Actinoalloteichus fjordicus: one gene and its partner. The protein of the gene in region 1 interacts with the protein of each later gene in a pairwise test. Links are inferred from orthologs where the notes say so. Each region holds a gene or a part of one and is shown in the gene's direction. Other genes may lie near its edges.

Region 1 (3,300 bases):
GAGCAGCCAGGAGCGGAGGTACGCGATGCGGTGGTGTCCGACGACCGGCCGAGCGAGAAACAGCCCGAACGGGTGAACCTCGAAGCGGTCCACGGTGCGGACGATCCCTTTGGGATCGGTATTGGTCATGCGGTCCAGGTCGAACGTCTCGACCTTGGGCGCGTGGACGTGCGACGCGATCTGAACCTCGACGCTCATACACCCATACTGCCTAATCCGTGACCGTAGCGTGATCCCCCGATCGTGTAAGTGCTGTGGCGACAGGTCCGCCCGACGGGTGGCCGACCCGAGCATGTCGCGGGTGGTCTTCGAGCCGCCGGGGCGGCGCGACAGTGGTGTGACGACGGTGGTGTGATGACAGTGGTGTGACTCGGCACGACAGTGGCGTCGCCCACGACGACGGACGATGTCGGAGGGCAGGCCTACGCTGGTCGGCGTGGCAGATGCACCGGTGACCGCCTCCTCCCAGTTCCGTCCGATCAGCGACGTCCCCCGCTCGGACGGCCGCTTCCGCGTCGTCAGCGACTACGAGCCTGCCGGGGACCAGCCGCAGGCGATCGCCGAGCTGGAGAAGCGCCTGCGTGCGGGCGAGCGCGACGTCGTGCTGCTCGGCGCGACCGGAACCGGCAAGTCGGCGACCACGGCCTGGCTGGTCGAGAAGGTGCAGCGACCGACGCTGGTGATGGCGCCGAACAAGACGCTGGCCGCCCAGCTCGCCAACGAGTTGCGCGGATTCTTCCCGGACAACGCCGTGGAGTACTTCGTCAGCTACTACGACTACTATCAGCCCGAGGCGTACGTCCCGCAGACCGACACCTTCATCGAGAAGGACTCCTCGATCAACGAGGACGTCGAGCGACTGCGGCACTCGGCGACGATGAGTCTGCTGACTCGGCGCGACGTCATTGTGGTCGCCTCCGTGTCCTGCATCTACGGCCTGGGCACTCCGCAGTCCTACCTCGACCGCTCCATCCCGCTGGCCGTCGGCCAAGAGGTCGACCGCGACCTGCTGCTGCGCGCACTGGTCGACGTCCAGTACGACCGCAACGACCTGGCCTTCAGCCGAGGCACGTTCCGGGTCCGCGGGGACACCGTCGAGGTCATCCCGGCTTATGAGGAGCTGGCCGTCCGCATCGAGTTCTTCGGCGACGAGGTCGACAAGCTGTACTACCTGCATCCGTTGACCGGCGAGGTGGTCCGTGAGCTGACGGAGGTGCGGATCTTCCCCGCCACCCACTACGTCGCCGGACCGGGCCGGATGGAGAAGGCGATCCACTCGATCGAGGCCGAGTTGGAGACGCAGCTGGCTCGGCTGGAGGGACAGGGCAAGCTGCTGGAGGCGCAGCGGCTGCGGATGCGCACGTCCTATGACATCGAGATGATGCGCCAGGTCGGCTTCTGCTCCGGGATCGAGAACTACTCCCGCTTCATGGACGACCGGGAGGCGGGCTCGGCGCCCGCGACCCTCATCGACTACTTTCCCGAGGATTTCCTCCTCGTCATGGACGAGTCCCATGTCACGGTGCCGCAGGTGGGCGGGATGTACGAGGGCGACGCCTCACGGAAGCGGACCCTGGTCGACCACGGCTTCCGGCTGCCCAGCGCACTGGACAATCGGCCGCTGACCTGGGAGGAGTTCTCCGATCGGATCGGGCAGACCGTCTACCTGTCCGCCACCCCCGGCCCCTTCGAGCTGGGGCAGACCGGCGGTGAGTTCGTCGAGCAGGTGATCCGCCCGACCGGCCTGGTCGACCCGCAGGTGCTGGTCAAGCCGACCGACGGGCAGATCGACGATCTGGTGCACGAGATCCGGCTGCGTGCGGAGCGGGACGAGCGGGTGCTCATCACCACGCTTACGAAGAAGATGGCCGAGGACCTGACCGACTACCTGCTCGAACTGGGCATCCGGGTGCGATACCTGCACTCGGAGGTCGACACCCTGCGTCGGGTCGAGCTGCTGCGGCAGCTGCGCCTCGGCGAGTTCGACGTGCTGATCGGCATCAACCTGCTCCGCGAGGGCCTCGACCTGCCGGAGGTCTCGCTGGTCGCGATCCTGGACGCGGACAAGGAGGGCTTCCTCCGGTCGGGCACCAGCCTCATCCAGACCATCGGCCGCGCGGCGCGCAACGTGTCCGGCGAGGTCCACATGTACGCGGACCGGGTGACGGATTCGATGCGTCGGGCCATCGACGAGACCGACCGACGGCGGGCCAAGCAGATCGCCTACAACGAGGAGCGCGGGCTCGATCCGCAGCCGCTGCGCAAGCGGATCGCCGACATCCTCGATCAGGTGTACTCCGAGGCCGAGGACACCGCGACGACCGAGGTCGGCGGGCGCAACGCCTCCCGAGGCCGCAAGCCGGTCGGCGAGCGGGGACAGCCTCGGGGCAGCGCGGGCGTGCTGGCCGATCGGGACACCACCTCGATGCCGAGGGCGGAGCTGGCCGATCTCGTGCAGCAGCTCACCGATCAGATGATGAACGCGGCCCGTGAGTTGCAGTTCGAGCTGGCGGGCAGGCTGCGCGACGAGATCGCCGACCTGAAGAAGGAACTGCGGTCGATGGACGCCGCCGGGGTGTCCTGAAGCGGACTCGTCGCGATGATCTTCGCGTCGTCCGGGCGCGGGGTTAGCCTCGACGGCGAGGTGAGTGGATGAGTATCGGTTTTCAGGTGACGTTCGACGCGATCGACCCTGCCCGGCTCGCCGACTTCTGGGCGGAGGCTCTCGTGTACGAGCTGGAGCCGCCGCCCGCGGGCTTCGCGACGTGGGAGGACTTCGGTCGGGCCGTCAACCTGCCCGCGGCGCGCTGGAACGACCGGGCCGCGGTGCGCGATCCGGAGGGCAGCAGGCCCGGGCTGGTGTTCCAGCGTGTTCACGAGGGCGGGTCGGCGAGGAACCGGGTCCGTCTCGACGTCCACGTCAGCGAGGGCGCCGCGGACATGGACGAGCAGAAGGCCAGGGCGCGGGCGCACGTCGAGCGTCTGGTGCAGGCGGGGGCGGCGGAGCTCCGCGAGGTGGACGGCGTCACCGGCTGGTGCATCGTCCTGACCGATCCGGAGGGCAATGAGTTCTGCGTCCGGTGAGGCGACCCGTGGCGACGAGCCGCCGGTGCGGCGCGGGACGCGGTGTGGCCGGCAGGGCGGCCCGATCGCACCTGGTCGCCCGTCCCGGTCGCCGGTCGTGCGGCTGTCTCGCCAGAGGAGGGCGAGCCGAGGTCAGCTCGTGATGTCCTTGCGCTCGAAGCGGAAGCCTGCCGCCAGCAGGAACACGGTGGCGTAGGCGATGGACGCGAACACGCC
Region 2 (3,704 bases), 2.8 Mb from region 1 along the record:
CAGACTGGGCCCGGACACCACCGTGTCATCCAGTCTCTCCACCACCTCCAACAACGCCCGGTTGGCGACCTCCAGGGCGCGCAGGCCTTGCGCGGCGCTTGCTGCCGCGCCGCCGACGCTCGTCCTGGGTGCCACGAGGCTCTCCTCGAGAGGCTGTGGATGTGAAAGGTGGATCTCTGCCATGACTGCTTCTCTCCCCGACTTCAGGGGACGTGCCTTGCACCTCCAGCGTATGCCTGATTCGACTGACGTAGGAAGCACCCGATCGGGGACTTGCCCACTACTTCGAGTCGTCTCAATTACAGAGGGTCGCAATCTATGTCGCTGATGTGAGGCTAGGCACTCCAACGGCGGGTTGCCCCTCTGCGCGCAGTCACGAAGACCGGTTCCTGTCAGTGCTCAGACCTAGCATGGAGGCTGACCTGCGCCCGCTCGGGTGTACGACTCGCCGAGCGCGATGCCCCAGGTCTGCGGCGGGTGCGCAACCCTGTCGCACAGAAAATCTCGACCGACTCGGGCCGGTGACATCTCGCTCGGGCACGTGATCAGTTGAAGGGACCACAGTGTCAGACCGCCTCGTCGTTCGCGGCGCTCGCGAACACAACCTCCGCGGTGTCGACCTGGACCTGCCCAGGGACAGCCTCGTCGTGTTCACCGGACTGTCCGGCTCCGGGAAGTCGAGTCTCGCCTTCGACACCATCTTCGCGGAGGGTCAGCGTCGTTACGTGGAGTCGCTGTCCGCCTACGCGCGGCAGTTCCTCGGGCAGATGGACAAGCCCGACGTCGACTTCATCGAGGGCCTCTCGCCCGCGGTGTCGATCGACCAGAAGTCGACCAACCGCAACCCCCGTTCCACGGTCGGCACCATCACCGAGGTCTACGACTATCTCCGGCTGCTCTACGCACGTGCAGGCAAGCCGCACTGCCCGACGTGCGGCCACGCGATCAGCAGGCAGACCCCGCAGCAGATCGTCGACCAGGTCCTCGACCTGCCGGAGGGCACCCGGTTCCAGGTGCTCGCCCCCGTCGTGCGTGGGCGCAAGGGTGAGTACGTCGACCTCTTCGCCGAGCTGCCCACCCAGGGCTACTCGCGAGTGCGGGTCGACGGCGCGGTGCACCCGCTCACCGACCCGCCCAAGCTGAAGAAGCAGGAGAAGCACGACATCGAGGTCGTGATCGACCGGCTCGCCGTGAAGGCCTCGGCGAAGCAGCGGCTGACGGACTCGGTCGAGACGGCACTGCGGCTGGCCGACGGGCTCGTCGTGCTCGACTTCGTCGACCTCCCCGAGCACGACGCCGGTCGGGAGCGCCGGTTCTCCGAACGGATGGCCTGCCCCAACGGCCACTCGCTGGCCGTGGACGATCTCGAACCCCGTTCCTTCTCGTTCAACTCGCCCTACGGCGCCTGCCCCGAGTGCACCGGACTCGGGGTGCGCAAGGAGGTCGACCCCGAGCTGGTGGTGCCGGACGACGAGCTGTCGCTCGCCGAGGGCGCCATCGCGCCATGGGCCTCCGGCCAGACCGCGGACTACTTCACCCGGCTGCTGGAGTCGCTGTCGGAGAAGGTCGGCTTCCGCATGGACCTGCCGTGGCGCGGCCTGCCCGCCCGCGTGCAGAAGGCCGTGCTGCACGGCATCGACGAGCAGGTACACGTCCGCTACAGCAACCGCTACGGACGGGAGCGGTCGTACTACGCCGCGTTCGAGGGCGTCATCCCCTTCCTGGAGCGCAGGCAGGAGCAGACCGAGTCCGAGTTCATGCGGGACAAGTACGAGGGCTACATGCGGGAGGTGCCCTGCCCGGCCTGCCGGGGCACGCGGCTCAAGCCGGAGATCCTGGCCGTGACGCTGGCGCACCGTGACCAGGGCGACAAGTCGATCGCCGAGGTCTGCGCGATGAGCGTCGTGGAGTGCGCCCGCTTCCTCGAAGGACTCGCCCTGGGCGAACGCGAGGAGATGATCGCGGGCCGCGTTCTCAAGGAGGTCGCCGCCCGACTGGGCTTCCTGCTCGACGTGGGCCTGGACTACCTGTCCCTGGACCGGGCGGCGGGCACGCTCTCCGGCGGCGAGGCCCAGCGGATCAGGCTGGCCACCCAGATCGGCTCCGGGCTGGTCGGCGTGCTGTACGTGCTGGACGAACCGTCCATCGGCCTGCATCAGCGGGACAACCACCGGTTGATCGAGACGCTGAGCAGGCTTCGCGACCTGGGCAACACGCTGATCGTCGTGGAGCACGACGAGGACACCATTCGCGCCGCGGACTGGGTGGTCGACATCGGCCCCGGCGCGGGGGAGCACGGCGGGAAGGTCGTGCACAGCGGCTCTTACCAGGAGCTGCTGGCCAACGAGGAGTCACTGACTGGCGCGTACCTGGCCGGTCGTCGGGCCATCCCGGTGCCGGACAAGCGGCGGGCGATCGATCGCAGGCGACGGCTCACCGTCGTCGGCGCGCGCGAGCACAACCTGCGCGGCATCGACGTGTCCTTCCCGCTCGGGTGTCTGGTCTCCGTCACGGGCGTGTCGGGCTCGGGCAAGTCGACGCTGGTCAACGACATCCTGGCGCGGGTGCTGGCCAACAAGCTCAACGGGGCGCGCCAGGTGCCGGGCAGGCACACGCGGGTGACCGGACTCGACAACGTCGACAAGCTGGTGCAGGTCGACCAGTCGCCCATCGGACGCACGCCGCGCTCGAACGCCGCGACCTACACCGGGGTCTTCGATCACGTCAGGAAGCTGTTCGCCGCGACGACCGAGGCGAAGGTGCGCGGCTACCAGCCGGGCCGGTTCTCGTTCAACATCAAGGGCGGCCGCTGCGAGGCGTGTGCGGGCGACGGCACGATCAAGATCGAGATGAACTTCCTGCCCGACGTCTACGTGCCCTGCGAGGTCTGCCGAGGCGCCCGGTACAACCGGGAGACGCTGGAGGTCCACTACAAGGGCAAGACGATCGCCGACGTGCTGGACATGCCGATCGAGGAGGCGGCGACGTTCTTCGAGCCGATCACCGCGATCCACCGGCATCTCAAGACGCTGGTGGACGTCGGCCTCGGCTACGTGCGGCTCGGCCAGCCTGCCCCGACGCTCTCCGGCGGCGAGGCACAGCGGGTCAAGCTGGCCACCGAACTCCAGAAGCGGTCGACCGGACGCACCGTCTACGTGCTCGACGAGCCGACCACCGGCCTGCACTTCGAGGACATCCGCAAGCTGCTCGGCGTGATCAACGGACTGGTCGCCAAGGGCAACACGGTGATCGTGATCGAGCACAACCTCGACGTCATCAAGACGTCGGACTGGGTGGTCGACATGGGGCCGGAGGGCGGCTCCGGCGGCGGCACCGTGGTCGCCGAGGGAACGCCGGAACAGGTGCGGGCCGACGAGGCCAGCCACACCGGCCGCTTCCTGGCCCAGGTGCTCTGATCGGCGTCTCACCGGGTCGGGTTCCCGACTCGGCCCGGTGAGATCGCACCGTCGGCTGTGACTGCCCGCGGGCGGCAGCACGCGAGCCCGACTCATGCTCGGCGTCGCGGCCACGACAGCGCGATCACCGCCGCACCGCCGAGCAGGAGCAGCCCGATCGACACGGTGGGCGGAGGCCCCGAGATCGTCGCCACGAGCTCGTGGTCACCGGGGAACACCGTGTCCAGCGGCGTGGCGTAGGCGCGGCTCAGCTCGACTCCCGGCATCGCCTCCACGTTCTGCGCCTGC

The links.
Region 2: the proteins of uvrB (region 1) and uvrA interact in binary tests that used the Escherichia coli proteins (3 or more experiments, as listed by UniProt). The link is inferred for Actinoalloteichus fjordicus from one-to-one orthologs.

The regions. Positions count from the first base shown.
Region 1 is NZ_CP016076.1:2,386,419-2,389,718, forward strand. The notes cover bases 10-2,995. They hold uvrB (excinuclease ABC subunit UvrB), read left to right. Parts: upstream 10-406; coding sequence 407-2,584; downstream 2,585-2,995. Other genes in these bases: UA74_RS10760 (DUF402 domain-containing protein), read right to left, coding at 10-198; UA74_RS10770 (VOC family protein), read left to right, coding at 2,653-2,995. Also shown: more of UA74_RS10760, read right to left, coding at 1-9; more of UA74_RS10770, read left to right, coding at 2,996-3,084; UA74_RS10775 (ABC transporter permease), read right to left, coding at 3,217-3,300. UniProt on the Escherichia coli protein: The UvrABC repair system catalyzes the recognition and processing of DNA lesions. A damage recognition complex composed of 2 UvrA and 2 UvrB subunits scans DNA for abnormalities.
Region 2 is NZ_CP016076.1:5,154,621-5,158,324, reverse strand. What follows is about bases 227-3,616. They hold uvrA (excinuclease ABC subunit UvrA), read left to right. Parts: upstream 227-563; coding sequence 564-3,416; downstream 3,417-3,616. Other genes in these bases: UA74_RS21770 (hypothetical protein), read right to left, coding at 3,509-3,616. Also shown: UA74_RS21780 (maleylpyruvate isomerase family mycothiol-dependent enzyme), read right to left, coding at 1-135; more of UA74_RS21770, read right to left, coding at 3,617-3,704. UniProt on the Escherichia coli protein: The UvrABC repair system catalyzes the recognition and processing of DNA lesions. UvrA is an ATPase and a DNA-binding protein. A damage recognition complex composed of 2 UvrA and 2 UvrB subunits scans DNA for abnormalities.